2 regions of the Bacteroides cellulosilyticus genome follow, and region 2 is predicted to be linked to the other one. Evidence: riboswitches for the same ligand, from Rfam matches in the RefSeq annotation. Region 2 holds a riboswitch; the other holds the start of a gene.
The links. A riboswitch is a leader RNA that binds a small molecule or an ion and turns the genes downstream of it on or off. The one in region 2 is predicted to bind thiamine pyrophosphate.
Positions count from the first base shown of each region.

Region 1: it holds a riboswitch for thiamine pyrophosphate, as region 2 does, so the genes downstream of both, K6V21_RS09575 (TonB-dependent receptor) here and K6V21_RS01195 (thiamine phosphate synthase) in region 2, are expected to answer to the same signal.

Region 1 is NZ_CP081903.1:2,681,493-2,697,104, forward strand. It holds gene K6V21_RS09575 (TonB-dependent receptor) at 1-1,989, opposite strand, end outside; TPP riboswitch at 2,024-2,120, opposite strand; gene K6V21_RS09580 (mechanosensitive ion channel family protein) at 2,263-3,135, shown strand; gene K6V21_RS09585 (hypothetical protein) at 3,240-3,488, opposite strand; gene K6V21_RS09590 (carboxypeptidase regulatory-like domain-containing protein) at 3,601-6,228, opposite strand; gene K6V21_RS09595 (FecR family protein) at 6,430-7,401, opposite strand; gene K6V21_RS09600 (IS110 family transposase) at 7,909-8,910, opposite strand; gene K6V21_RS09605 (RNA polymerase sigma-70 factor) at 9,237-9,788, opposite strand; gene K6V21_RS09610 (rhamnogalacturonan acetylesterase) at 9,939-11,576, opposite strand; gene K6V21_RS09615 (hypothetical protein) at 11,688-12,212, opposite strand; gene K6V21_RS09620 (hypothetical protein) at 12,209-12,931, opposite strand; gene K6V21_RS09625 (TetR/AcrR family transcriptional regulator) at 13,028-13,636, opposite strand; gene K6V21_RS09630 (DUF1622 domain-containing protein) at 13,791-14,141, shown strand; gene K6V21_RS09635 (hypothetical protein) at 14,404-15,252, opposite strand; gene K6V21_RS09640 (Crp/Fnr family transcriptional regulator) at 15,328-15,612, opposite strand, start outside.
Region 2 is NZ_CP081903.1:347,867-363,478, forward strand. It holds gene K6V21_RS01160 (hybrid sensor histidine kinase/response regulator transcription factor) at 1-913, opposite strand, end outside; gene xyn10D/fae1 (bifunctional endo-1,4-beta-xylanase/feruloyl esterase) at 1,091-3,241, opposite strand; gene K6V21_RS01170 (porin) at 3,566-4,621, shown strand; gene K6V21_RS01175 (DUF3098 domain-containing protein) at 4,644-4,892, opposite strand; gene K6V21_RS01180 (DUF2723 domain-containing protein) at 4,908-8,042, opposite strand; gene K6V21_RS01185 (tetratricopeptide repeat protein) at 8,185-9,273, opposite strand; gene K6V21_RS01190 (hypothetical protein) at 9,467-10,318, shown strand; TPP riboswitch at 10,373-10,467, shown strand; gene K6V21_RS01195 (thiamine phosphate synthase) at 10,527-11,147, shown strand; gene thiC (phosphomethylpyrimidine synthase ThiC) at 11,165-12,856, shown strand; gene K6V21_RS01205 (sulfide-dependent adenosine diphosphate thiazole synthase) at 12,967-13,740, shown strand; gene K6V21_RS01210 (thiamine phosphate synthase) at 13,881-14,483, opposite strand; gene thiD (bifunctional hydroxymethylpyrimidine kinase/phosphomethylpyrimidine kinase) at 14,488-15,306, opposite strand; gene K6V21_RS01220 (Gfo/Idh/MocA family oxidoreductase) at 15,315-15,612, opposite strand, start outside.

The DNA of each region.
Region 1 (15,612 bases), 2.3 Mb from region 2:
CGTATAACTGAAACGATTGTTCAGAATAAAGTCCGGTGAGAAAGAGATAGGAGTGTTGCCACGATCTATCTTCCAGGCTTCGGTAGTAGGGTCTTCCCATTCATACAGTGTTTCAGAGAAGTTCTCTACGCGGTTACGACTAAAGGTGGCATTGATATCCCATTGGAAACCACAGTTCAGTTTCAATCCGGCCATGAGTTCTATACCCATGCGGTAACTGTCGGGTACATTGGCTGCAACAGCTTCGCCAATCTCATTCATTTCGCCTGTCAATACCAGCTGGTTTTTATAATCCATATAATAGAGATTAGCGCCCAAATTTAACCATGAATTGGCAAAGGTATATCCCAGTTCATAGTCGAATAAGCGTTCTGCTTTGGGATGTTCGGTAAGCTTTCCGTCAGTATAGTTATTGCGTGTAGGCTCTTTGTGGGCTACGCTGAATGAACCATATAGACGGTTATTAGTATTGATCTGCCAGAACAAACCGGCTTTCGGATTGAAGAAGTCGAACTTATCTTCAATATGCAGGGTTTGAAGTGCATTCGTTTCATCATTCCATTTGTCATTCTGGCCATGCATCTTGTAGGTGATGTGACGGTATTGCAAATCGGCGTATGCGCTGACACCGCCGCCTAACTCGTAGTTGGCTTTCAGATAGATGTTGCCATCGTTTTTAGTAGCGTTGTTGCGGTAGTAATCATTATCTGGGTTTAGTTGTCCCAGATAGTTTTTCACCCACAGAACTTTACCAAAATGGTCGCCATCATAACGATTCAATCCGCCACCCAATGAAGCATTCAGTCGGTCGTTGGTGTAATTTACCGAGAAGATTCCTCCACCAAACCAGTTATCCATTGCTTTTTTACGAACAAGGTCACTTTCGGTTACGTTTTCTCCATCTGCTTCATAAGGTTTCATTCCATATTCTACCAGTTTGCGCCCAATTTTGTATTCCTGATAGTATCCATCTCCTTTTGTATAGTGCAGACCGGCATTCAGATGCCATTGCGGAGTGAAAGTATGGTTGACTAACAGGTGATAGTTCTTTTGTACATAGTTATCCGTCTGGTCATCATAGAAGTGGAAGGTACCACCATTCTTGATTAGCTGACCGGCTTCTTTGACACCGTAGTCGTAATCAATTTCCGGCTGGTGTATTCCACCGTTTTTATCTTCAATATACATGTAGCCGCAAGAATTGAAACGGCGTCCGAATGCTGCCATTTGGTCCTTACTGGCATAATTCCATGCATGATAAGTGCGCTCTTTCCCGCCGAAAGTAATCAATTTTACCGATGTGTTGTCACTATAATATCCGCCTTGGGCATAGTAGGAATTTAAACCAACGGATGCCCGGTCTATATAGCCATCCGAACTGATATTGGATAGCCGTACATCAAAAGACCAATGTTCGTTGATAAGTCCGGTACCTACTTTCACCGTCTCTTTGTGAGTATTGAATGAGCCGTAAGATGCGTTGATTTCGGCATACGGTTTCAATGAGAAATCTCCTGTCTGCATATTGATACTACCACCGAATGCACCTGCACCATTGGTAGAGGTACCTGCACCCCGTTGTACCTGTAAGTCTTTTACGGAAGAGGCAAAGTCTGGCAGGTTTACCCAGAATACAGTGTGGCTTTCTGCATCATTGATAGGAATACCGTTGGCGGTGACATTGATTCGTGTGCCATCTGTGCCACGTATGCGTAAGGTGGTATAACCGATACCGGCACCTGCATCACTTGTTGTAATGGCAGAAGGTATCATGCTTAATAGATAGGGCAGGTCTTGCTCGAAATTCTGTTTCTTAAGTTGTTCTTTACTAACATTGGTAAACGCCACAGGTGTGGTTCCCGTGGCACGGGTAGAGATAATTTCTACTTCCTGCAGGCTTATCACCCGCAAGCTGTCTTTCTCATGCGTCTGCGCACAGACACCCAGCGTTGCCATCAACAGGCAGGCCGCCATTGCATGTTTTTTCATTACAATTTTAACTATTAAAGATGAATACAGAAAAGGGGAGCTTTTCTTCTTTTCCCTCCGCCGGCACTACCCGGATCAGGTCAATGGGTATGATCTCAGCCCGTCATATTAGGGCACCCCTTAGTTGAAATCGGGGGCAAAATTAAGTGTTTTCGTTGAAACACGCAAATCGAGTGAACGATAACCGGAAATATTTGTTAATTTTGTAGGCCAGCGGGTATTCCATAATCCTGCTGGGAAAATATAATTATTAACTTCAAACGAACAAATATTATGTTATTATTATTACAAGCGGCGGCTCCTGCTGCCGAAACTATTGTAGAAGATGGTTTTAGTAAATTGCAGGTCTTTCTCCAACAACTGATAGACTGGGGAGTAAATGCGGGTGGTCATATCATCGGCGCTGTGCTGATTTTCATTGTTGGACGTTTCCTGATATCTTTCCTTAATAAAATGGTAGCCAGATTGTTGGCCAAACGACATGTGGATGCTAGTATCCAAAGTTTCGTAAAGAGTCTGGTGAACATCTTGCTGACTATCTTATTGATTATTGCCGTTATCGGTAAATTGGGAGTAGAAACGACTTCATTTGCTGCCTTGCTGGCATCCGCCGGTGTGGCTATCGGTATGGCATTGTCCGGTAACTTGCAGAACTTTGCAGGTGGTCTGATTGTATTGCTGCTCCGTCCTTATAAAGTAGGTGACTTGATTGAAAGCCAAGGCATCACGGGCACGGTTCGTGAGATTCAGATTTTCCATACGATCCTGACTACCGGTGATAATAAGATTATTTATATTCCGAATGGTGCGTTGAGCAGTGGTACTGTGACTAACTACAGTCGTGAAGCTACCCGTCGTGTAGAATGGATAATCGGTGTGGAGTATGGCGAAAATTTTGATAAGGTGGAAGAAACGACCCGTCGTATCATTGCCGAAGACAAGCGGATTCTTAGTGATCCGGCTCCTTTTGTCGCCCTTCATGCACTGGATGCCAGTAGCGTGAATGTGATTATCCGTGCCTGGGTGAAGAGTGAGGACTATTGGGGAGTTTATTTCGATATGAACAAGACCGTCTACTCTGTATTCAATAAGGAGGGTATCGGTTTCCCTTTCCCACAACTGACGGTACATCAGGCAAAGGATTGATAGTAGTCTGGAATTGATAACCGTAAATGAATAAAGGGCATAACAAATTGTTGTTATGCCCTTTATTCATTATTGTTAATACTCGTGATAGTTTTTATTGTAAATCACATTTCATATACTCCGAGTTCTTCCTCTATGGCTTCGCATTCATCTTTCTCTATATGCAGTAAGCGATTGATTTCCCTTCGCTTTTCGAGATCAGTGAAATAACTTTCTACTACGGTATACAGGTCGAATCCTTTGGTGGAACCTGCTGCCATGTCTAATGACTCTACCATTTTCTCTACTTCCCTGTGAATGCGTTCCTTGTTGATGAAATGCAACTCATTACTATGAATCAGATACTTTTCCATGATCGTTGGTATTTAAAGTTCTATTGATATAACGTCTGCCGTGAACGGTTAGTTCATACAAAAGCTATTAATTCCTCTCTGAGTTAAAAGAGGAATTAATAGCTTTAATATACTAAAAGTAAATCTTATAACTGATATTCGGAATCATACCCGATCCGTTTTCTTTCTCTATCTTATGAGTCTTTTCGTTATACTGGTAAAAATGCATTCCTGTGCGCATGCCTACATTTAGCATTTTAATGGAGAACTCATGAGATATTTTCTTCTTGTTGATCCTATAGCTGAAAGAAATATCACCATTGAGAGAAGGATTAAATTTCTTGCTGTAAGCTTTGGTCTCATCAAATTTGATGTCATGTTCTATCATACTTTTTTCCTCATCTACAGGGGTATATCGATCACCACCTTGGAAGAAGATACGTCCGTTGAGGCTTAGTACATTTTGTTTATTGCGTCCCACCATCCATTCTTTTCCGGCAAGCAGATTCAGGAGATAGTTTTTGTCCAACCGTGTATTACGCCAGATGTTATCCCCGGCTTTGTATTTTGATTTAAAAAGAGAAGCCGTTATCATATAGTAGAAACCATTTTTCATATACTGTTCCAAAGTGATATCTATACCGTAATTCACACCGGAACCTCTATTCTTCAGTATTCTGTCCAGATAAAAATCCTGATGGTTGATGATGGAAAAGGAAGAATTCTCTTCAACAGGTATTCGGAATAGATATTGATAATAGGGTTCTACTTTTAAGTGCATGTACGAGTTGATGTTCCAGTCGTATGTAAGTCCAAAGTGATGGGCCTTAGAGAAATTCAGGTATCTGTTGGATTCAGTTTTTCCATTGACCTTCTGTTCCACAAAGTAGTAGTCAAGCTTTTCCCTGCGACTGTGCAGACCGTATGCCAGTGCCAAGGCGTGTTTCGGATTGAAACTCCATTTAAGGGCTGCCCTGGGTTCTACGGTCCAGTTCTTATTTAGGGTGAAGTACTGTGCGGTGATGCCCAGGCTGGTAGTAAGATGATTGTTTAGGTTGATGACGGAACTGCTGTATGTCGACAGTACACAACTTCCCCCATTCCCTTTTGAAATCTGTTCCATAGGTACATCTAAACCGAAGTTAGGACTGATTTTGTAATCCAGGTCATATTTGAGTCCTGTAACTGTGATACCTGTGCGGTTGATATGGTTGGAACTGAATTTCTTGTTCAGATAGGAATTAAAGACTATGTCCCATTTGGAATTCCGGATATCTCCTACATGGACCAGTTTGTCATCTTCCGTTATCTGATCAGCTCGCGTGTGGTCTTCCGAATAAGTGGCGGCTAATGAAGAACGGATATACGTGTCTGCGTTGATCAGGTACTTGTGTGTAAACCCTCCTGCTGCTTTGTCAAAAGCTGTATTTCCGGACTGTCGGTCACCTTGTGTCTCCCATTCATCACGGTCGATGGCCTCCGGTTTATAACGGTCAATCAGTCCGATTCCCCAAATAGAGAAAGTTCCGGCCTTCCGGGTAGGAAAATTTAATTTGAATGACAAGTCCTGATATTTCAGATTCATATCATTCTTCGTGGCCAGGGAAGTGGTAGAGAAGCGGTAATTGAAGATATAGGAACTTCCATGTTTCCTGCTTATCGGACCTTCCGATGCCAGGTCAATACCCAGAATACCCAACTGAAATGTATGTTCGTACTTCTGATTGTTGCCATTTCGTATTTGCATGTCGAAGATGCCCGATAGCGCATTGCTATATTCGGCAGGGAACGCACCGTTGTAAAAATCGGAGTTACCGATCACCTGCGTACTCAGGGCCGAAAGAAAACCTCCACCCAGCCCGGTAAGGTCGGCGAAGTGAGTCGGGTTGGGAATTTCTACACCTTCCAGCCTCCATTGGGTAAACTGGGGTGAATTTCCTCTGATAGCTACAGCATTGGTTCCTACATCTCCTGCCACGCCTGCAAATGCAGAACTCAGGCGTGCCGGATCATCAAAACCATTGGCAAATCTGCCTGCTTCTTCCATACTGATCATGCGTCCACCGGTGATGGCCATTGCATTCAGGGGCTTGTCTTTCTTTATCTCCGGTTGTATGATGACTTCCGCCAACGAGTGAATGTTTTCATCCAGAGTGATTTCCATATATACTTCCTTGGAAGAGGTTACAGGTATTTCATTGAAAATATTGGCATTATATCCTACATAGGAGGTTTGTATATTGCATCGTCCCACAGGAACATTGTCTATCCGAAATCTCCCCAGACTGTCTGTTGTGCTGCCCAAAGAACCGACATTCATAATTCTTACGGTAGCAAACTCTATGGGTGCATTGGTTTTGGAATCCAGTACAATTCCTCTGACTGTTTGGGTAGGTTTCTCTGTTTTTTCCTTGGTGGATTTCTGTAGTTCGTTGCCGGATGGAGTGATAATGATATGGTAGCCTGTTATTTTGTACGAATAGCGGGTGTCTTTCAAGATTTGCGATAACGCCTTGTCAATGCTCTGGGCTTCTAACGACAGGGATATTTTCCTCTTTACATCTACGGCCGATAATTCATAGGCTATGCTGTATCCGGTTTGTAGTTCTATCTCGGCAAAAGCTTCTTTCAGTGATATGTTTTTATTCTGTATGGTGATTTGCTTTCTGTCATTCTGTGCTGTGGCATTAAATGAGAGGAAGGCAAAAAATAAAAAAAGGAGTATCTTATCTGTTTCTTTATTAATGGTTATTCGATTCATTGTTGTATGTTTTTATAAGATAAGCTGCATTTCGGCATAACTTTTTCATGTAAGCATGAAAGTTCTGCACTCAATTTGCATTATCTTTGTATAGTTAATACTTTGTTTTACTTTACGGTTTGATGGAGCATTAGCATTTCAGAACCGGGTTGAGGGTCTCAAGCTGCAATCCGGTTCTTTTTCTTCATAGGCAGTTTCTTTTTATTGTTTTTTGATTAGTTCCACTTTGTTTCCCTGTTTCTGATAACTGAAGCCGATCATCTCACTCAATACAGGCAGTACTTCTTCCAGATTTTCATTTTTCAGGAACCGGACGGTATATCGTTTGGAGGCGGGAACGTTCATTGTATGATTGATAGTTACATTATAACGTCTCTCTAATGTTTGCAGGATCTCGGTGAAAGGTGCATCGGTAAATATCAGTTTTCCCGTGATCCAGCCATCTGCATCGGTTGGAGAAACTTCGGTAATGTTGACGGTGGATGTTTTTTTATCGTACGTCAACTGTTCATTAGGTTTCAGTATCCGCGAGTCGTGAGAGGGAGGGGTAACTTCAACTTTTCCACTTGTCAGGGTAGTGGTCACCAGTTCATCATCAGCGTATGCCTTTACATTGAATTGGGTTCCTAATACTTTAACAGAGAGTTGGGGCGTTTCTACAACAAACGGTTTTGTGGCATCTTTCCGAACAGAAAAATAGGCTTCACCATCGAGGTGCACAAGGCGCTGTGCTTTCGGGAACTTTTCCGGGTATTTGATTACTGTTCCTGCATTCAGCCATATTTCGGAGCTATCAGGTAATAGGAAGTGCTTTTTATCACCGTATACAACAGATATCTCAATCCATTTATCCTTCGTGGAAGTATAGTACAGATAACTTCCTGTAATAATCAGTAGCGGAATCAGGGCTGCTGCAATACGCATTCGTTTTTGATAGAAAGGTCGGGGCACTATTTTCCTATAACCGATCTTTTGGTTTACTCTGTTTAATGCAAGTTTAGTGTCCGGGTCTGTTTTTGTTTCCAATTGATCCCAATATTCCAATGAAGCTTTTTCTTTTTCTTCAGTGTCTTTATCTTTAATGATCCATTTCTGAACCTTCTCTTCCGTTTCGGGAGAGAAGCGGCCGGATAAATATGTTCCGATGATTCTAACGATATTATTCTTCTCCATTCTGTTGCATTTACTATATATACAGTCAACGGATGAAAAACTCAGTGAGGAAATGAAACTTTTATTGCGGTTATCCTAATCAATATGTAAATGTCGCATATTTTCATCTCTGCATCTTTTTACCTAAAGCCGGAACATCAATGTCCAAATCACCTCTACAGTGCCTTCTGAGAGGGGGTAAGGAAAGGTAACGACTTTGGGGTAGGAAAGGTAACGACTGAGGCACCCAAAGGTAACGACTGAGGCTGGCAAAGGTAACGACTTTCCCTAACACAGGTTTTCGGAAGGTTTCAAAGCAAGTGAAGCACTCCCTTTTGTACTATTTAATCATCAAGGAATAAAGTTTTTTATATATTGATCCTTTGGGGACATTTATTCATTTTTGAGCGGTTATGAATCTTTTCACCACAGAGGACACAGAATTCTAAGACCTGAGCAAATAATTCGGTCTAAAAACACTGTTAATAAAACCAAACGAGTAGTGGAGCGTAATGCTTCCCTGCTCGTTTATTCTTTATACGTGATTAAATCAACAAAGGGTGTCCCTCTTCTGACTACTGCAAACATTCTGCACACAAGTTTAAACTTTACCGCATTCAGCACTACTCCATGTTCTTTTCCCTCTTTTCTTTTCCTTTCATAATACTCTTTGAGTTCCTTATCCCATACAACGGCCGATCTTGCAGCCTGCGATAGATCCGCTTTCAATAGTCTGGCTCCCGTAGCACATACCCTTGTTTTCCCTTTCACACTGGTTCCTGAAGAATGTTCAAAAGGGGCAATACCCAGATAACAGGCATATTGCCGTGCGGTTTCAAATGCCTTGAAATTATTAGTATGTATGATTGTATTGATGGCATTAACACTACCAATCCCTTTAATGCTGTTAAGAAGCTGATAGTTTAAGTTCATAGTCGGATCAGAGCTGACAATCCCGTGCATCTCATCTTCTACGCTTTGAATTTGTTTTTCCAGAATCTTAACCATTTCTTCTGCCCGCCTGCTCGTAGAGGTGGACTCCCGGTCTTTTCTGTCCGTGATAAATCCCTTGTTTTCAGTCAGATGCTTAACCAGGCGTTTCCTTTCGGACGACAAGTCACGCAAGATAAGGACAGCACTGCCGGAAAGTTTGGAATAGGTCAATTCATCCCGATGCAAGTAACCGTAGTAAGCTATCCGCTCGGCATCCACACGGTCATTCTTTCCACGGACAAGCCCCAGAGAACGCTTTAAATCCAGAGGAGTGAAAGAACTGTAATCTTGTTTACATGACTCTAAAAACAGACATAAATCATAGCTGTAAATGCCTGTATTCTCCAAGCAGATGACAGTCTGTTTAGGAGAAATACGCTTCTGCTTCATCCAGGCAAACAATGCTTGATAACCCGTTTTATTATTCGAGACTTGCTTGTAGTTTGTCTCATCCGCATGTTTCTTTGCGGGATCGTAAATAACAACATCAAGTGTTTTTTTACTGATGTCAATGCCAATAAACCATTTCTTTTTCATAACTTCGCATTACTTATTTGAAGTTAACCATAGGTTGAACTCACTAAATCCTTTAATAGGCCAACGACCTAAAATTCTAATTGGGACGATTCAACTGAAAAGGGAGGCAGGACTAGTTCTGTGTATAGGGCTTCTGCCTAGATCTCACAATAGGTCACCCGCTTCCCTTGGTTAACTCTTATTAACTACAAAGGTAATATTTCAACCCTAAGTTTTAGTAATGCAAATCTAAAGGAGTCTCACAGAGTTTAATCAATTTGAAATCAAAAGAATAGAACTTCGTGAGACTCTGTGTTACTCTGTGGTGAAAACTCATTTCTGCACTATTATGCCAGCAATAAGAAGAAGTATGAAATAGTTTTCCGTATCTCTTTCAGAGCGAGGCTTAACTGACTTTCCACATTTCTCTTGGTAGTATTCAGTCGTACGGCTATCTCTTCATTGCTTAGGCCCTCGTTGCGACTTAGCATGTATATCTTTCTCCGTTGTTCCGGCATTTTTTCTACCGTGTCGTCTATTAGTAATCCGAGTTCTTTGGCTATCAGATCTTCTTCCGAAGTAGAACTACATTCCTGCTGCTGGACATTACTCAGATAAGTATCCTCTACATATTTGTGTTTCAGAAAGTTGATGGCAGAATTTCTGGCAATTGTATGCAGGTAAGAATCAAATGATTTGGAGATATCGACAGAGTGGCGGTTCATCCAGAGGTTTACAAATAAATCCTCTGTCAGTTCTTCAGCATCCGGACTCGACTTGATGTAGCCCTGTATAAAGGCTTTTGTCTTACCGTAATAAGTGATAAAAACCTCCTCGAAGGCCTCATGGCTATCTTGTCGTAAAGCCTCCAAGGTTTTTATATCAATCTTATTGCTCATTTATGGTCCGGTTTTGTTTTTTGACGGGAGCAAAAGAAGTGATTATTTGTTTGATGAAGCTATTCTTTTGGATTAATTAACCATGTCTGTTTTATTTTCTATTCTCAGTTTTTGATTTCAGACACATTCTACAATGTTTCCGTATTGCTCTTATTTCAGATACTTCTTCAGTGGGCAGTCCGTAGCTTTTAATCCTTCGGCTATACTTCGGGCATTCATTCGCGCCCCCTTCAAAGATGTATGTGTATGATCTGTATTATAGAAAGCAGCTGATTTTTTTGCTCCCATCTTCTGGAGTTTATCTGCGGATATTTTATTCAGATCAATAAAGCAGGCTCCGGTTGCTTCTGCCGCTTCACGTGTCCATTTACCGTAACTCTCGCTATTGCGTTCTATTTGTTCGTCTTTCCACTTATTGCGGGGCGTGTGGCTCAATACAATTGGGATTGCTCCTTTTTCTTGTGCATCCCTGATGAACTTGCGGAGATACCAGCCAAAAGTATAGACTACCTGGTATTTTCCGGTCTTTTCCATCAGAAAGACTTTGCTTTCATCTCCCGAACCGTGTAATTCACCACGGGCTTTTCCGGTATTGATATCTCCTCCGTCATTATGTCCGAACTGGATAAGTACGAAATCTCCTGGTTTAAGTGCATTATACACTTTGTCCCAGCGCCCTTCGTCCAAGAAAGTACGGGCACTGCGTCCGGCCATAGCACAATTTTCTACAGATACCTTCTTTGAATTAAATATCTCAGTTATTACACTTCCCCATCCCCACATACCGTCTTTATCATCATCTTTATTCTTTACCGTACTGTCACCGATAGTGAATACCACCGGGCATCCTTCTTTCCGGCTGGAACCGGTAATTGTATCCTGCTCAACCGGTTTCAAATAGTTGGCCAGTTCTAACCTTTCATAGTTTCGGATACCTTCAGTTGCAGATTCTGCATTCACTTTTGCCCCGAAGGCACTGGTGTGGATACGGTCTAAGTAGAACATATATTTCACTTTTTCCTTGCCGAATTTCTCAAATTTGGAGGCGGTGATATCATTCAGGTCTATAAAAGGGACTTCTTGTTCTTCGGCTATTTGTTTGGCCCACAGGCCGAAAGTTTGGTTGACGCGTGTGATAATTGTACTGTCTTTATCTTCCCAAGCATTGCGTGGAGTCAGTGAGAACAGGATAGGGTGGGCACCTTTCGCCTTTACATCCTGCACGAAGCGACGCATATATTCTCCATAGGAATATACAGTTTCCTTCACTCCGGTTTCCTGGATCGTTACATTCAGGCTATCTTTACCGATTCCCGGTATGGAAGCGCGTGCGCGCCCGCTGTCATAAGGGCCGTTGTCATTATGTCCCAGCTCGATGATCACCCAATCGCCTGCTTGGACCCCTTTTATAACATCCGGCCAGAAGCGATTGTAGAATGTACGGCTGCTTGTTCCTCCCAATGCATGGTTTTCTACGGTAATCCGGTCTGATTCGAAATAATCACCGGCATAATATCCCCAGCCCCATTGACCGTTATTCCCATTTCCCAAGGTTCCGGTACGCATGGTAGAATTACCCACCAAAAACAAAACGGGATTATTTCCTTTTCGGCTTGAACCGGCCACAGGTCTTGCTGTACGGGCCTTATTCAAACTGTCCAGTGTATTGTCAATCACGTGGTTGACATCCTTCATCGGTGCAGATACCTTATTCTGAGCCTGTGCCGAGAAAACAAAAGCGAATGCCATTCCTAAAATCAGATAGCTGTGAAATGTGTGTTTATTCATCTTTCTATAACCTTAATTCTTTGTTTGTGCAAAAATAGGTGAAATCTGAGTCTCTGCGAATGGAATATCATTCAGAATTGCTGTCTTTTTGTGCAATTGAGTGGGATTTCCTTAAAATAGGATTCCTAATTTAACTGAAATGGAGTTATGGTGTAGCTTTTCATGGAATTCTGCCGTATAATTATTATTCTCGTATTTCTTCAGGCGTTCCAGATTTTGTATCTCATATCCGATGCCCAACAATAATTTTACTTTGCCATGTATTGCATATTGCATACCGGCTGATGGATTAAAAAAATATCCTCCATTCGTATGCTTGTCAGGGGCAAATGAATATCCGATACTGCATTGCAGGTAAGGAATCCATTTGCCAGGTACTGTCAGTTGATATCTGATATCTGTAAAGACTGGTATCAGTGCTTTTTCATAAAAAGACAATCCTGTGCCAATTCCGGCAGAAAAGCGTTCCGTTACTTTATAATGCCCTGCTATTTGCCATGTGAATGGAGTAGAAGAAGGCTCATTTATCGGGATGCCTGTTCCGAGTGTTGTAATATAGGTGAGACGGTCTGATATCTGACCATGCGCTGTCGATACCAACAGGATGGATATGAATATAAGAATTGTTTTTTTCATTGTACATTTACAGTTATTCGTTCTACGATATAAAGGGCTGTAGTCAGGGTAGACAGATCGGCATTTATTTCACCGGAACTTCCGTCAGGACTGCTATGCCCAAGCAAAGTTGCTTCGAATGATTTTTGTCCGGATGCCAGATCTATGTCTGCGGAGTAGACTACTGCGGGTTGTCCGCTACCTTCCTTACCACCGGAGTAATTTGCATCACCTTCTTGAGCCGATTTGGGGTAGTAATCATTGAAATCAGTTGAATGATTGATTTCTACTTTAATTCTGAATTGCTTCAGTTTGTCTGTCAGGTGTAGTTTTACATCAAAGCTGCTGCGGGGAGTCGCGCCTGAAATGCCATCTGTGAGAGGTTCTTTTTGAGTGGGTAGATAGAGCCCGTCTTCATACTTCACCCCGCGTGAATAACACCAATGTGGAAGTGCCTCTTTTCTCCGATTACCTCCCGCACTTTGCCAGGACTGCGTGGCAATTTTATGACTGGCATAAAGAGTTGATAAATAATTACCATTCATATCTTCCATCCAGATTACAATCTGAGGTGGGTTTTTCTTTTTGATTCCTAAGAATAGCGGAAAGTCATGTAGCCATTCATCGCCTTCTTCTATACACACTTTTATATCTCCTGCTTCATACTCAATCAGGTCCTTCTGGCAGGAACAGAAGCTGAATAGCGATACACACAACCATGTCATAATCATTTTCTTCATTCTTTAATTCATTTAATTGTTACTATATTTACTTTGTTACCGAGTGGGAACACTGGGGCCATAAAATATCCGGATGCTGATCCCTTATTGGGTAAGTCACATCCGAAGAAGCTTATCTATAAGAGTGTTTATTCCCTCAATAATCTGCTTCCAACCTGCATCTTTGTTTAAAGGTATCCCGTTATAAACCGGACAGAACTCTTCCAGCATTACGAGGTAGGTGATAGATGCTGTCAGGATGGTGGCTAATGGTGCAAGTTCCTCCAGTGAATAGCCTGTCAGTTCGCTTATCTTTGTCAGGCGTTGCATGCCGGCTTTCTCTCGTTGTTCCTTTAATGTCATTACTATTGCATTGTCGGAAGATAATTCCCATCGGTAAAGCCTTTTTAAAGTTGGGTTGCTGCGCAGTTGTTCAATCTGTTCCTTAAACATATTTTTAAGAAATGCCGGTAACTGGTTACGGTCAGGGAGTTCCTGTGGAAAGTTTATCCAGAAATCGTGTTGCCGGATATAAGCAGCCATAAGCCCTTCTACCGAACCGAAATAACGGTATATTAATATTTTGGATACACCGGATTGACTGGCAACCGCATTGATTCCTATCTTCTCGAAGCCGCTTTCAGTTATCATTTGCCCGATGGTGTCCAGCAAGCGTCTTTCTGTGGTTTCTCTGTCTCTTTCGGTAGGGGTAGTCTTTGTTTTCATAATAATGGCATGTTACTAATCGGGAACAAAGATGTGTTACCGATCGGAAACATGCAAGGAAAACAAGAAATAAATTTGTAAGTGGAGTGTATTTTACCTTGAAATTCAAACATTAAAGCTTTTTACGATGTTATATTAATAAACTTCAATCGACATGCTTACTACTTTCTTAAATGCATTAGCCACTATAATCAGTGTGACAAGTCTTCTCATCGTCACTTATGGGGCATTAATTGGGATAATTTCTTTTCTGGTCAATGAGTTCAAAAGATTCACGGGCAAGTACTCAACTACCAATATCCGGAAGTTACGGGCTACTTTCGGAACTTATTTGCTACTTGGACTTGAATTTCTTATCGCATCAGATATCTTAAAGACCGTACTGGAACCAACTTTGAATGAACTGGCAATTTTGGGTGGTATAGTCGTTCTGAGAACTATCTTATCCGTCTTTCTAAACAGAGAAATCAAAGATTTGGAGGCTGAAGGTGAAAAAGAGCAATGATTCTTGGGAAGTAAAAAGCACTATTAAATCCCTTCTTTAACATATTATCTGAATTGTGTTAATCGTTAACATAACGAATCTGAATAGTTAACAACCTCCTTTATTCTATTAAACCATGTTATAAATGCTCCTGTCTGGATCTGAAAATTTGGAGATATCCTCAAAGTCCGTATCTTTGCAATGTGTTTTTCATAGTATTAGATTTAAGGTTAACAAAAGATTGGCTGTCTGGGATAGATAGCCTTTTTTTATGTTGATATGTTTACTTTATCCTGTCTCTATACAATCCTCCATCGTAATCCTTATATTTAATGTTGCTGTAGATGCAGACTAACATATTGCTATATTCCAAAATCGTGGTATTGGATTCTTGAGATAAATTTGTAGCTAAGATGCCACTACCTAATATTCCCGGATTACAGATAATCGTATCTTTCCTTATTGAATTCATTATTAGCTCAACGCAAGTATATTCTTCAATATCTTCTTCTTTGAGTCTGTTTATGATATATTGGTTGATGTGCCTTTTGTCATCTTCAGTCATAAAACCATACCACAACAAGCACTTTATGCCTGCCTGGGTGGCTTTTATTAATATATCTAAGTAACTTATTCCCGATATTCCTTTTTTGTCGATTTCATAAGGATCAATATGAAGAAAAGAAGAATTGGAAAGCGTGGGTAGCAGTTTTATAACTCCTTCGAGAGAATCTGCATGATATGTTTGAATATGTGTTTCTAACTCTATTTGTCTGGCGTAAAGTTCTATGTTTTCTAAAGCATCCTTTTCAATATCAAAGAAGATATATTGGGATGCTCGTTTTTCTAGTATATTCATAGCTAAAGCCGGAGATCCTAAATAATTTCCTTTTTCCGTTTCTATACTTTCCAGCTTATAATAAATAGAATCTCTAAGAAACTTTTCATTATTGGCTTTTTCCAGAAAATGATAAATACCATATTGTTGTTCCACAGTATGTGACATTTGATAAATGGCAGATGCCGAATTTGTCTCTACGTACATTTGTGGTTTTTCGATTTGAAGAATCTCACAGAGTACCAGATGTTTAAATACATCTGCTTGTTTCCCGAAATGAGTATAAGTGGTCATATTTTTATGATTAATGTTTATGGCAGCAATATTAGGCTATATAAAAGATAAAAGCCTTGACCAAAGTCAAGACTTTTAAGTATACAGTTGTTTTTTTCGTATTCTGCTGAGGGTTTCGGGGGTAATGCCGAGAAACTGGGCTATTTCTTTTAAAGAAAGTTTTTCTTGTAAATCGGGACATCGTTTCATTAATGACTGGTAACGTTGTTCGGGACTATCGCAATAGAAGCCTAATAAGCGTTGGTATATCTCGGCAAACATGGCTTCGGCTATCTGCCTGCCTAGTCGTTGGGTATCCATGTCTGTTTCCCAGAATTGATTAAGCCGGTTTAAGCTAAGAAGATAAACTTCACATTCGGT
Region 2 (15,612 bases):
TCCAGATAGTTCCTTGTTGGTCAGTATAAAGAGAAAAAATGGAAGGATGATTTAAGCCCCCCACATACTGAGGTATCTGTATCAGTGTATAGGTTTGCTTCCGGACATCATACTTTTGTAAACCAACGAAAGTTCCAAACCAAATATTATGCTCATCATCCTCGACAAAGGCACGTATCTGCATATTGCGGATCCCAGCACTTCCGGTAAGTGCGTAAGGAACTTTTTGCAATACATTATCCTTGAGCCGATACAATCCTTGCATGCGAGTGCCTATCCACACTTCTTCGTCCGAACTCTCGAAAATGCAATATACATCTATATTTTCCAGTAAAAACCGGGATGGTTGGAGTGTGTTTTGGGGAATGATATACATTCCTTCCATCATGCCGACATATATATTGGTTTCGCTAATTGCCAGCGTGTTTACGGTATAAGGAGGAAGTTTCACTTTCGACCGGACGGTGTGCTGTCGGCAATCATAAGCGAAAAGAGAATCTTTCCGGGCATACCATATTTCATTCTGATAGACAGCCAAAGCGGTAGTAGTATTGTCTGTCGTATATTGCTTAAATGTGGAGGCATGAATGTCATAGCCAAACAAATTATTATCAGCTATGAAGAAAATATCGCCATCGATATCATGAACAATGAAAGGTACATAATTACCGATCCAAAGTTTTTCTCCATCCGCATCTGTAATTTCACCTTTGACATAAGTGATTTGCTCTCCATCATACATATTGATGCCTTCCTGCGTTCCAAACCACATCCGTCCCAATCCATCTTGGGCAATACTCAAAACCGAAGGTTGTGATAGTCCATTTTGCAAGCCCAAATTACGGAAATATTCGGCAGTTGCCGGAAGTGTGCTAAATAGCAAAAGAAGTAGAGATATGATTCTGTTTTTCATTAGTATGGTTTCCGCATTTTATTATAAATGCAAAAATAAGGAAAAAAGAATATAGCTCCTACTAAAACAAAGTTTATTGTTGAAAGAACTGCCCCCAAAAGTTAGACATAAAACTTTAAGAGTGCAGTTCATATCCAACTCTTGAGGGACTTTATTTTTATCTTTTAAGGCATATCCTTATTTGAAAAGCAACTGTGCCATGTGATACAAACTTCTACGCCAAGTCAGGAATTCATGCGCCGTATCGGGAGAAACGAACGACGTTGCCTTGAAACCGGCAGCCTTGAGGTCGTTCACAGCCTTAGTCACACCATCCGGATTCTCCTTGCTTCCGCAACTGATGAAGATGGATTCCACCTGCTTTTTATCCTTGATGTCGTCCGGTGCATAAGTACCACCGCTCAACAGTCCATAGTAATTGAATACCTCCGGACGGCGCAGAGTAATCAGTTTCGTCTCAAAACCACCCATAGAAAGCCCTGCCATAGCACGGTGCTTCTTGTCGGCTTGTGTACGGAAGTTACTATCAATATAAGGTATCAGTTCGTCCACCAGTACCGTTTCAAACTCCTTAGCCGTGAACTCTTTGATATGCCCAAATTTCACATCATTCGTCATACCATACGTCATTACGATGATGAACGGTTCAATCTTGCCTTCGGCAATCAGGTTGTCCATAATCAGATTCGCATGTCCCTGGTTGGACCATGCCGTTTCATCTTCTCCCCATCCGTGCTGTAAATAGAGAACCGGATACTTCTTCTTATCCTTGCCATAAGTGGGCGGTGTATAAACAAATGCACGACGGTGAGTGTCCGTACTCTTGGAATAGAAATAAACCTGCTGAACATTGCCGTGAGGCACTTGTTTCATGGCATAGAAATCTTCGTCATGAGCCGGAATCTCAATGCCGCTTTCCCATCGGCAAGAACCGTAATAATTCTTGGCGCCCGGGTCATTAAACACGCCACCGTCGATAGTGAGATGGTAATAATGGAATCCCTCGTCCATAGGGCCATCTGTAGTACCCACCCATACACCTTCTTTATCCTTGCGGAGAACTGTACCGCCACGACCACCCAGTCCAAGGCTGACAATGACTGATTTGGCATCAGGAGCAACTACACGGAAGCGGGCATATCCTTGCGAATTAACCATAGGATACTGCTGTCCGGGCTGATTAAGCACAGAAGGACGGAAATCTTCTTTCACCACAGCATTATCGTGTGCTGGATCAAAATCCTTAATGATGCTATAGACACGTTTCGGCTTATAATTTTCATCGTAAGGCAACGGATAATTGCGTGCGCCGAGCCATGAGTCGCGGTCGGAAAGATTCCAGAAAGTAACATTGTCTACCACATCCTTATGCTTGCGAAGCACTTTAAACAGGCGAGCATACTGATCTTCCTGAAGCGTTTTCACTACCTGACTGATATTGCCGCCGTCACGGCTGAAGTTGAGCTGTCCTCCCATTTCCTGATTGGCACGAATATCCAACTCGGTAATATGAATATGTTTCACTATCGTAGAGTATTTTGTCAAGGCAGCATCTACATCTTCCATGCTCGGACCGTAGACATTGTAATGTCCCTGCATGCCGATACCATCAATGGGCACACCTTCTTCCTTCATGGATTTTACCATATTATAGATACGGTCACGCTTTCCAGGATCGGCAGCATTATAGTCATTATAGAAAAGGAGTACATTAGGGTCGGCCTCACGGGCATAAATAAAGGCTTTCTTAATGAACTCGTCACCGGCAATCTGATAAAGGGGGGAATTACGATATAGACTTGGTTGCTCTCCCATGCCTCGCCGGCCACCCTGCCAGCCACCATCGGAGATAGCTTCGTTCACCACGTCCCACGCATATATCACGTCTTTATAACGTTCCACGATGGCTGTGATGTGGTGCTTCATATTTTGGAACAATTTCTCTTTCGACACAAGATTGCCTTTTTCATCCTTATACATCCACTCTCCTATCTGGGCATGCCACATCAAGCAATGCCCGCGAAGTTTGATACCGTTGCTACGGCAAAAGTTGGCGATCTTGTCGGCATTCTCCCAGTTGAACTGTCCGTAGGCAGGCTCGGTGGGTTGCGGCTTCATGTCGTTTTCTGCCGTAATACTGTTAAAGTCTTTTTTGATAATGGCAATCTGTTCGGGATTTGCGATATTACGCATATTAACAGCCACGCCAATAGAGAAGTAATCTTTATAAGCATCCTTCAATCCTGTTTCGCCGCTTTGTGCGAACCCGTTATTTGCGCCTATGGTAAATGCCAACGCGCAAAGGGAAATTTTGAATAAATGTTTCATCTGATAATTATTTAAAAGGTTTTTCATTGTATATCTATTCATCTACAATTTCATGTATTTTTCCATGCATATCACTCACTAATTGGAAACGGTTACAAAAGAATGCTTTTTTCAGAGAGATTCTTCATATTTGTGTAACACGTTTTTTCGTTTATGTTACCTCCTTTAATAAAAGTGAAGGAAAATGGGTTCTCAAGGGCAATATCGCCACTGAAATGAAGAGATAAAGATGATTGTAATCAAAACGAAACATGCATGACACAAAAACATAACACACATGTCTGAACTTTGCCGCCATTAATTAATCGACTACAACTAATGATTATGAAGAAAAGCGTATTCATGCTGCTCATCACCCTGCTGTCACTGGCAGCAAACGCCCAGACGCCGTACCGCAACGAGGACGGAAAGAAGATTGATAAAGAAGAGTTGGAAACAAAGGATTACCTGCCGGAAATACACGGTACTATCCGTACTAAGTTTGAGTATCAGACTGAAATGGCTGCCAGTCGTTTCGAAGTACGCAACGCACGCATCAGCATTACCGGAAATGTATTGCCTATCGTAGCTTATAAGGCGGAAATTGATCTCTCCGATGAAGGACAAATCAAAATGTTGGATGCCTACGCCCGCCTTTTCCCGATAAAAGACCTGACCGTCACCGCAGGACAAATGCGAGTACCATTTACAATCGACGCCCACCGCTCTCCACATCAGCAATATTTCGCTAACCGTTCGTTTATCGCGAAACAAGTTGGTAATGTACGTGACGTTGGTGTTACATTGGGATATAAATTCGGCACAGGAGTACCTGTAACCTTAGAAGGCGGACTCTACAATGGTTCGGGACTGACTAATCAAAAAGAATGGCACAAAGAGGTAAACTATTCCGCCAAAGTACAATTCCTTTTCGCCAAAAAGCTGAATCTGGCTTTAAGTATACAGAGCATCCAGCCACAAGAGGTAAGGATAAACTCGTATGATATCGGTGCTTTCTATGAATTCGGACGCTTCCATATTGAAGGAGAGTATTTGTACAAAACTTATGCAGACAATGCCTATGACAACGTGCATGCCGTAAATAGTTTTATCAATTACGACCTCCCTTTACGAAAAGTATTCAACAAGATGTCCTTTCTGGCACGCTACGACATGATGACCAGCCAAAGCGATGGGAAAGCCATTGATGAAGAAACCGGCGCTTTGACTACCACCGACTACAAACGCCACCGTATAACCGGAGGTATCACTTTCAGCCTCAGCAAAGCGTTCCGTACAGACCTCCGGCTGAACTACGAAAAGTATTTCTACGCCAAAAACAGTATTGCCAAAGAGTCTGAACAAGATAAGATTGTATTGGAACTGATGGTGAGGTTCTAAGGCACGCAAAACTTTGAAATAATCAGCCCCGCCCAGGCCGGTACAGGATACCGAATATATTAATCAAATACCCTGTCAGACAAACGATGGGAGCTACCCTTATACGCAATCCGCTGAATATATCAGGGTTGTAGGCGGCGGGGGTACTCCCCTCACCGCTCATGAACAGATATCCTACTATTATTATTACCGAGCCAATTAGCAGAATCACATAATTTCTCCTGCCAAATACCGTTTCTGTCTCCTTCTGCTTCATTATTTTTGATCCCATATTCTGCTTTTGTTTTTAGTTCTTGTAACCCATGTTTGGAGCAAATAGTGCATATTTATCTTCAAACCGTCTGTTGCTCTCTTTATATCTCTCTTCATCTACCTCCTTCAGAAGTTCATTACATTGGTTCCATTGCCAGAATTTATAGATACAATCATTGTGGACCATTTCCATACGGTTTCCCTTTAATGAAAAAGCCCAGTTGATATAATCTTCCGCTTCGGCTATCAAATGCTCTGTCAGGGTTATCGCTTTCATCTTTTCGCCCAATGCGGCATAGGCTGTTGCTATGCTATAAGAACCGCTTTCATACGTTTCGGGAACATTATATCCCGGAACAGCCTGTTCCGCATAAGCAAGTACTTTCTTTGCACGCGCAGGGTCTCCTTGTATTATCAGTTCTTTGGCCAGTTGCGCGAAAAGCCTGCGATGATACCAACACGTACGCAGGGTTGTTTCATCCAGATAGAGCCCCGGGGTATTCAGCCCGCCATATTTATATCTGTTCATTACATTGTCATAAAGCCTTTCCACATCTACTGCATAAGGCCTGTTTTCGTCGGCATCTCCCCACTTCTTATAGTTAAAAGGCGTAAAGCGGAATGCTAATCCTTCCTGCACAAAGTAATTGTCAAACTTCAGTTTACTGACACTCCCTACGGAGATTGCAAGGTAAAGCGGACGTTCCCAATTACAGTTCGCCAGTATCTCCAGCATCAGTAAATCTACTTTGTTCAGCATACGTATATCTTTTAAAGGAATATAAAGTTTGTCCGGTATCGCATCTTTCAGTTCTTCCCCCTTCAAATGCCGGATTGCTTCAGGAAGCATGATTCCCGAACGAAGCAGCGCGTCCTTATCAATATGGATATTTATCGTATCCGTAGGGATTACATTAAATTCCTGTCTCTCTGAGAATATCCAATATTTCAAGATATTTTTTATTTCAAACGGGTCTTCTCCAAAGCTGTCACGTGCTTCCTCCGGATTTCTCCGGTACAATTCCTCTATTTGCTTTTTCAGTTCCGGGCGTACGACCACATATTCGTTTTTACCTTCCTGATATTGATTCTTATTCCAACTTATAGGTAGTCCGGGAGCATCATACAACGGACATTGCTGTTGATAAATATACCAATCGGTCTGTGCGTAGCTTAGGTTGCAGACACGTGCATCCCTGCGCACTTCCTCCGTATCCTGATTATACCACAATGGGAAAGTATCATTATCCCCGTTACAAAAGATAATCGGATTTCCCGTATCGGGAAGAGTCATCAGATAGTTAGCCCCAAAGTCGCGACAAGTGAAACGGGCACTCCGGTCATGGTCATCCCACGTCTGAGTGGCCATTTGCACCGGAATCAATAAACAGATTGTCATTAATACACCAACCTGTATCGTAGAAGTCGTTTTCCGGCGAAGCACATCACACAATCCGGCAGCACCTATCCCTATCCAGATAGCAAAAGTATAGAACGAACCGGCGTATGCATAGTCCCGTTCGCGCGGCTGACCGGGTGTTTGATTCAGATAAAGCACAATAGCCAATCCTGTCATAAAGAAGAGGAAAAACAGTACACTAAACTGCTGTTTGCCTTTCTTGCTGCGGTTCCATTGCCAATAGATGCCGAACAGTCCTAATAATAGCGGCAATCCGTAAAACACATTGTGCCCTTTGTTCTGGCGCAGGGATTCCGGCAACAAGCTCTGGTCTCCCAATCTTAAATTATCCAACCAGGAAATTCCTGTTATCCAGTTCCCATGTTCCGGTTCGCCACTTCCCTGCACATCATTCTGCCGTCCTACAAAGTTCCACAAGAAATAGCGCCAATACATATAATTGAGTTGATAGGTAATGAAATAAGTCAGGTTTTCTTTTTGTGTGGGAGCGGCCTCGTTTCCTCCTGTCCAATTTTTGTAAGAAGAAGCCATGCGCTCACTCCACATCCGGGGAAACAGCATATTCTGAGTATAGCACACATCTTCTTTATGCCGGATTATTTTATATTTGCCTTCTTCTTTATCCGGGCGATATACAGCACTCCCCTTTGTGGTTTTTACTCTGTAATAGTCACCCTCGGGCACATATTCCGGTTCGGAAGCGTAGGTTTTTCCATAAAGCAGGGGAGCACTTTCATACTGCTCTCGGTTCAGATAACTTTTGAGCGTAAAAATATTGTCCGGCGCATTCTCATTAAGCGGAGTATTGGCGTTGGCACGAATCAGTATCACCGCATAGGTGGTATAACCTACGGTGAGCATAAGCAAGCACCATAAAGAAGTATGCAACATACGTTTTCGGAAACGATAAATGGCTCCGGCCAGTACGAAAAATGTTAAAGCTAAAAAGCTTATCAGCCCTGTGTGGAAAGGAAGCCCGAATACATTGACAAAAAGCAGTTCGAACCAGCCTCCCATATCAGCCATGCCCGGAATATAAACAAAAAGAATAAATATAATGAGAAGACCGGATATAGCAATTGCCGCAGCTACTCCTTTAAGCGATATCGTCCGATATTTCTGATAATAGAAAACCAACACAATAGCCGGGATACAGAGTAAATTAAGCAAATGCACTCCGATTGACAGCCCTATGATATAAGCTATCAGGATAAGCCAACGGTCGCCATATACCGAATCCGACTCATCTTGCCAGCGAAGAATCATCCAAAACACCAGTGCCGTAAGAAAAGAAGAGAAGGCATAGACTTCACCTTCTACCGCACTGAACCAGAATGTGTCACTGAATGTATATGCCAAGGCTCCAACAAACCCTGCCCCCAGAATGATAATAACATCCGCCGTCGATAAATTCTGCCCATCATTTATTATCAGGAACCTTACTAAGCGGGTGATACTCCAAAAAAGAAATAAGATACAACCGGCACTCAGCAACGCATTCAGAAAATTAACCATCCAGGACACTTGTGACGGATCGGAAGCAAACTGAGTAAACAAGTTTCCAACAAGCATATAGAAAGGTGCACCCGGCGGATGCCCCACTTGTAACTTTTCGGCACACGAGATAAATTCGGGACAGTCCCAAAAACTGGCGGTAGGTTCAATCGTCATTCCATATACAAAAGCTGCTATCACAAAGACAATCCACCCACTAAAATCATTCCACTTTTTAAATAATAAGTTGCTCATTGTTCTGTAACTTTTTTGTTTGCAAAGTTATAGAACAGGCCTATAAAAGAGAAGGATTTTACCGGACGAGCACGGACATCCCGGCAACATAGTCAACTGATAACCAGCAACATCACATTACCAATTACAGACAAATTCAGACCTACAATGATTTTACAATATCTTCCAACGATTCTTTAGAGTTTGCCAACATCAGTTTCTCCGTTTTTATCCTGGAGATTCTCCGGGTCAGAGTCTCAACAGTCAGTTTCATTAAATCAGCAAAACAAGCAGGCTGAACGCCCTCGCGTAAAAAGGCACATACCCTTAAATCCTCTTCCGTAAGTTTCGGACTTATCCCTCTCAATTTGGATACAAGTCCGTAAACACTTTCCTGAAGCCGCAAAAGTTCTGTCCAGTCTTTCTCAGAGAAAAAAGATATTTTAGAAGATAAAGCTGTTCGTTCCTTCAACTGACGGACTTTTGAGACAACCGGAGAACTCTCATAAATATGTTGTTGAAGGGATTGATATTTTTCTTCGAGGTAATTACACTGCATCACCAGTTTGTCAGATTCAATCTCTTTCATCTGCATTTCTTCCTTAAAGGTATCCAGTTGCGAATGTACAGACAAATGTTTCTTCCAAAGTAATCCGAGCAAGAGAGACATAACACCCAACAAACCTAAGGCAGAAGATAGAATAATAGTAGAGTTATCTTTACTGTCAATCAACATCAACTGGCTGGCGTATGCTTTTCTTTCCATCTCCAGTGCTTCGTCAAAGTTTTCATATTTCTGATAATACAGGCTGCATCTCTTACAAATCTTAGTCATTTGCTCATATTCTTCTGCTTGTGCAGCTAATTTTATTGCTTCTTTGAAATGAACTTCGGCGTCTTTCTCATGATTCAAATCACTCTCTACGCATGCCAGATAATAATAGGCTTTCGACTTTTGAAGTTCATTTCCGTATTGCTCATAATAAGATACCGCCTGACGAATCTGATTATCAGAAGAATGAGGTATATTTTTATCTTCATTGAATTGAGTACAAAGCAAATTATATTCTGCAAGTTGCTCCTCATTCATTTGGTTCATTTGAATCGTTTCAAGAATAATGGATGCCGTATCCGGATCTTGCTCTATTAACTGAGCGGCTTTGTCCAATCCTTGTTTCACATTAGTCCCCTCCGGATGACATGCAACCAAAGAAAGGATAAATACATACAATAAAATTCGAAGATTACTCATATTCCCAATTTTTAATCTCTGCATACAAATATGCGACAAATTTATAAGATTATTGTTAGAGTAGCAAATAAAAGAAACACATCACAGCGAAAAGATGAATTGTATAAAAAAAGAGATACTTTCTAAACTTTTCCATACAAAACTTGATTATTTGCCCGAAAAATCATATATTTGAGTAAATAACTCAGAGCTTATGGCAAATCCGATTCTTCCTGGTATATCAGAAGCTGAACAAGAACTGTTGTACAAGAAACTAAACGAATACAATCAGGGAAGAACCTCTTACAAAGAGGCAGGTGCTTATCTGGTTGTACTGCCCCGTCCGGAATCTCCCCGTTACTCCTTATGGGTGTATTCCCCTCTTCCCGAACGCCAGTCCATCTTTTACGTCCAGGACCTCTCTACAGACATCCATGAAAGTCTGCGAGCGGCAAGCAGCCTATGTTATTATTCTCCACGTTGCATTCTGCTAGTAGAATACAATGTCAAACGCATGCAGAGTAAGGGAGACGACATTATCTCTTTCGGAAAGTATCATGGACATTTCCTGCACGAAATCTTCCGTATCGATCCGGCATATGTGAGTTGGATTGCTTATAAGTTTACTCCACGTATACCAAAACAGGAACGCTTCGTACAGATAGCACAAGTATATCATTCCGTCCATCTGGATATTCAGAAGCGGCAGGCACATCAGAAATATTCTACCAGCCGTTTTCTGGGAAAAGAAGGGGATAAAGTGAAAGAACTGACACTGAAAGTGCTCCGTGTCCGACTGGAAGACGATCCTTACAAAACCACCGTGAAAGGAACGACTCCTTATTTCTATGTCCGGCAGATACTTACCTTGGAAGACCCTATCGGCAATCTCGTCACTTTCAGAACCAGCTCGCGTACGGCAAGCCGGGAATCTTGCCAGGTACCTGCTACGGAGCACGCCTTCAAGCCCGGAGAATCGGTATATATTGCTTCGGCACGCATCTCTTGTACCTTTACTTCGGGAAACAAACAATACACCCGCCTCAATTATGTCAAGTTTAAATAAACTTAAAAGATAGAGCGGTATTATTCCTATTAAAAACATTCGTCCTTTCTTTGCCGGCAGAAAAGGGGGTGCTATAAAAATAGCTGAGATTATACCCAATGAACCTGATACGGTTAGTACCGTCGAAGGGAATTTTCTTTCTATATTCTACTATTCGTTTATACTACTATCCCTTTCTGTAAGTATAATTTCTAAATTCAGAGTTTGAATGTTTGACGTACAATTCATTACGCATTTTACGGCATCCATTTCTTATTCGGACTCCGCACGCATAGCCCTTGAAGGGGGATGCCGCTGGGTTCAGCTTCGGATGAAGGATGCTTCTTCAGAAGAGCTGAAAGCCACAGCCATGCAAGTGCAGGAACTCTGCCGCCAATACGGAGCCACGTTCATCATTGATGACCACGTGGAACTGGTGAAACAGATTGGCGCGGACGGTGTCCACTTAGGAAAACTGGATATGCCGATAAAAGAAGCAAGGGAAAGGCTGGGCAAAGATTTCATTATTGGCGGAACAGCCAACACGTTCGAGGACATCCGGCAACATGCCGCTGATGGCGCCGACTACATCGGTTGCGGCCCTTTCCGCTTCACAACTACCAAACAAAAGTTATCACCCATTCTGGGACTGGACGGTTATCATTCCATCCTGACGCAAATGCACGAAGAAGGAATAACAATTCCTGTCGTTGCCATCGGTGGAATCACACGTGAGGACATCCCATCCCTGAAAGCATCAGGACTGAGCGGAATAGCATTGAGCGGCGGTATTCTAAAAGCTGAGAATCCGGTACGTGAAATGGAAACAATTATACGACTGGCCCAATAGCAATCAATTAGTGAACCATGGAAGATAAAACAAAAATTACTTATCCCGAATCCGAGAAAGTCTATATGCAGGGGCAACTCCATCCTTATCTGAAAGTTGGGATGCGCAAAGTGAACCTTACCCCTACCGTAGTAGTGGAAAACGGGAAAAAAGTTATGACGGAGAATGCGCCCGTCTACATATATGATACAAGCGGCGCATACAGTGATCCGGAACAGAAGGTAGATTTAAAGAAAGGTTTGCCACGCCTCCGCGAACCGTGGATACAGGAACGGGATGTAGAACGGTTGACGGAAATCAGCTCCGAATATGGAAAGATGCGTCTGGCAGACAAAAGTCTTGACTCCCTGCGTTTTGATCATATCACTTTGCCCTATCGCGCCAAAGCAGGCAAGCAGATTACGCAGATGTACTATGCCAAGCAGGGTATCATAACACCGGAAATGGAGTATGTAGCCATCCGTGAGAATATGAACTGTCAAGAGTTGGGCATAGAAACCTACATCACACCGGAGTTTGTGCGTGATGAAATTGCGGCAGGACGTGCCGCCTTACCCGCCAACATCAACCATCCCGAAGCAGAACCTATGATTATCGGTTCAAAGTTCCTCGTAAAGATTAATACGAATATCGGAAATTCAGCTACCTCTTCCACGATTGAAGAAGAAGTGGAAAAGGCCGTCTGGAGTTGCAAATGGGGTGGAGATACGCTGATGGACTTATCTACAGGAGAGAATATTCACGAGACACGGGAATGGATTATCCGGAATTGTCCTGTTCCGGTAGGTACGGTTCCCATGTATCAGGCAATGGAGAAAGTACACGGAAAGGCGGAAAACCTTACCTGGGAACTATTTAAGGATACCCTGATCGAACAGTGCGAACAAGGAGTGGATTATTTTACAATCCACTGTGGCATCCGACTGAAGAATATTCACTATGCCAATAACCGCCTTTGCGGAATGGTGAGCCGGGGAGGAAGCATTATCTCCCAATGGTGTAAAATCCATCAGAAAGAGAGTTTCCTGTATGAGCATTTCGATGATATATGCGATATATGCGCACAATATGATGTGGCACTTTCATTAGGTGACGGTTTGCGTCCGGGAGCTATCCGCGATGCGAACGACCGGGCACAGTTTGCGGAACTGGATACGATGGGAGAACTGGTAGAACGCGCCTGGGCAAAAAATGTACAGGCATTCATCGAAGGTCCGGGACACGTACCCATGCATAAGATTAGGGAAAATATGGACCGGCAGATTGAGAAATGCCACGGAGCACCGTTCTATACTCTCGGTCCGCTGGTTACAGATATTGCACCGGGATATGATCACATCACAAGTGCCATTGGCGCAGCACAAATCGGTTGGTACGGAACAGCGATGCTTTGCTATGTGACACCCAAAGAACATCTTGCATTACCGCAGAAAGAAGATGTACGCGTAGGAGTGGTAACTTACAAAATTGCCGCACACGCCGCTGACCTTGCCAAAGGCCATCCGGGTGCCGAAGTACGTGACGATGCCTTAAGCAAAGCCCGCTATGAATTCCGCTGGAAAGACCAGTTCAATCTGAGTCTCGATCCGGAACGCGCCTTACAATATTACAAGGAAGCCAACCACCTGAACGGGAAGTATTGCACCATGTGCGGGCCCAACTTCTGTGCCATGCGCATCAGTCAGCAGTTGAAGGATTGCAATGAATGAGCTACAAGCTACGAGCTACAAGCTACAAGCTACAAGTGGCTGCGCTATGAAACAGCAAACCACTTGTAGCTCGTAGCTTGCAACATATTACTTTTTAAACTTATAAGAAAATGATTGAAACAAAAGTATCCAAAGGTATCATCAGTACCTATTTTGAGAAATTAGAGAGAAATCTTGATCTGGACGTCGCCATTGTAGGTGGTGGTCCGTCGGGCATAGTAGCCGCTTATTATCTGGCAAAGGCCGGGTTGAAAGTAGCGCAATTCGACCGTAAGCTTGCTCCCGGCGGCGGAATGTGGGGCGGTGCCATGATGTTCAACCAGATTGTGATTCAGGAAGAAGCGATTGACATTGTAAAGGAATTCAATATCAACCACGAGGAATATGAGGACGGCTTATATGTGATGGACTCTGTAGAGAGTACCTCTGCATTGCTTTATCATGCCGTACATGCCGGAGCCACCGTATTCAACTGCTATTCCGTAGAAGATGTTATCTTCAAGAATAATACGGTAAGCGGAGTAGTGGTAAACTGGACTCCCGTATTGCGCGAAGGTATGCACGTGGACCCGCTAAACATCCTTGCAAAGATAGTAATAGACGGAACAGGCCATGACAGCGAAATAGCCGCTACCGTAGCCCGCAAGAATGGCAGTCGCCTGGCTACCGAAACCGGTGGTGTAATTGGCGAACGTTCACTGGATGTAATTGCAGGAGAGGAAGAGGTTGTAAACGGTACGAAGGAAATCTATCCGGGACTTTACGTTTGCGGTATGGCTGCTTCCGCCGTTTCGGGCACTCCGCGTATGGGACCGATCTTTGGAGGAATGTTGATGTCCGGTAAAAAGGTAGCTGAGGAAATTATTGCGAAACTGAAGAAGTAATTTCTCAGAAGCCACTATTTATCAAGGTGGGCAATTTTTCACCACAGATTACACCGAATTCTAAGACCTACGCAAATATTTGCGTAGGTCTTAGAATTCGGTGTAATCTGTGGTGATCTCCGGCATACTCTTGTATAGACTTATCCTGCAATCTTTTTCAGCCTCCTGAAATGAGCAAGCAACTCTTCGGCATCTTTCCACGTATGGTAACGGTTCCAGATATCTCCTAATAAAGCTGCACCGCCAAAGCCAAGAGACTTTATTTCCACAAGGTTCACCTCACTTATTCCGCCTAAGGCTACTACCTTTTCATGGATGACTCCGCTTTCCTGTGCTTGTTTCAACTCATCCTTTGAATATCCCGAGCGATATCCCTGTTTGGAAATGCTATCGTAAACAGGACTCATAAGCACATAATTGAACAGGGAGACTGTACTTTCCACTTCTTCCAAGCTATGGCAGGCACGACTCAGTATTCCCTCATAATTTGCAGGTACCTCCGGATGACGGGAATTCAAGTGAATTCCGCCTAGAAGATACTTATCTTTCAAAGAAAAGAAATCATGAATGACAATCCGGGTTCTATATTCCGGAGCAATACCTTGCAGCAGATTTTCTACCGCATGAACATCCGCATCCGGTTTGCGTACATGCAGCAAGTCCAGTCCGGCTTTGAATAACTCAGTGACGATGCGTGCTTCATCCGGAATAAAATCCGGAGAGGTGATAATAATCAGTTTCATTTTTCTATCCTTCATTTACCGGATGCGTCGGAAACGGGAAATGCCACAAAGGACCATTCCCCTGCCCTATACGTAAATTCTTCCCGGCTTCAATAGCACAGGAAATGTATTCTTTGGCCTGTTCCACTGCTTCATACAAGGATGATCCTTGCGCCAGAAAAGTGGCAATGGCGGATGAAAGCGTGCATCCCGTACCGTGCAGGTTGGCGGAATGAATACGCCTGCCACCAAAGATATTCAGTTCTTTTCCGTCATAAAGTACATCGCACATTTCATGACCGGTCAGATGACCTCCTTTAATAAGAAAAGCACAGTGATATTTTTCGAATAACCGGCATGCGGCATCCTCCATTTCATCAATCGTCTGAACCGGTTGTTGCAACAATACTTCTGTTTCGTGCAGATTAGGAGTTACGAGAGTTACTTTCGGAATCAACTTAGTACGAATGGCTTCCAATGCCTCATCCGTCATCAGACTATGCCCGCTGGTAGAAACCATCACCGGATCGAAAACCACTTTCCGGGGAGAATAGCGACGCAGTATCCGTACTATTTCATAGATAATCTCTACGTTTCCGGTCATACCTATTTTAATGGCATCCGGTTGCAAGTCTTCCATCACCGCCTGCATCTGTTGGCCTACCAACTCTGCAGCAACAGGATGAACGGCTTGCACACCCAATGTATTCTGCACTGTAATGGCTGTGATGGCAGTAGCTGCATAACCTCCAAGTGCCGAGATAGCTTTTATATCTGCCTGTATACCCGCACCACCGGAACTGTCGGAACCGGCAACGGAAAGAACGATTGCTTTCTTATCCATAAACCAAATTACAACTTTCTAACATTCCCTGTACGACTACTCTCCCATGCCGCCTCAATCAGGCGGATAACGCCAAGCACTTCGCACGCATCACTTTGCAACACTTCGCCATTCCGGATATGCTGATAAATATTCTCATAGAAAGCAGCGTAGTTTCCGGGAAGGGTCGGATAAGGTTTCCGCACCACATTACCATCTTTTTCCGTATGGAGTATTCCCCATTGGGATTCATCCTCTTCTCCCCAATGCGGGGCATCCGGCAACAGACCTTTAGTCAGATCCGCCTCTTGAGGATCAAGACCGTAC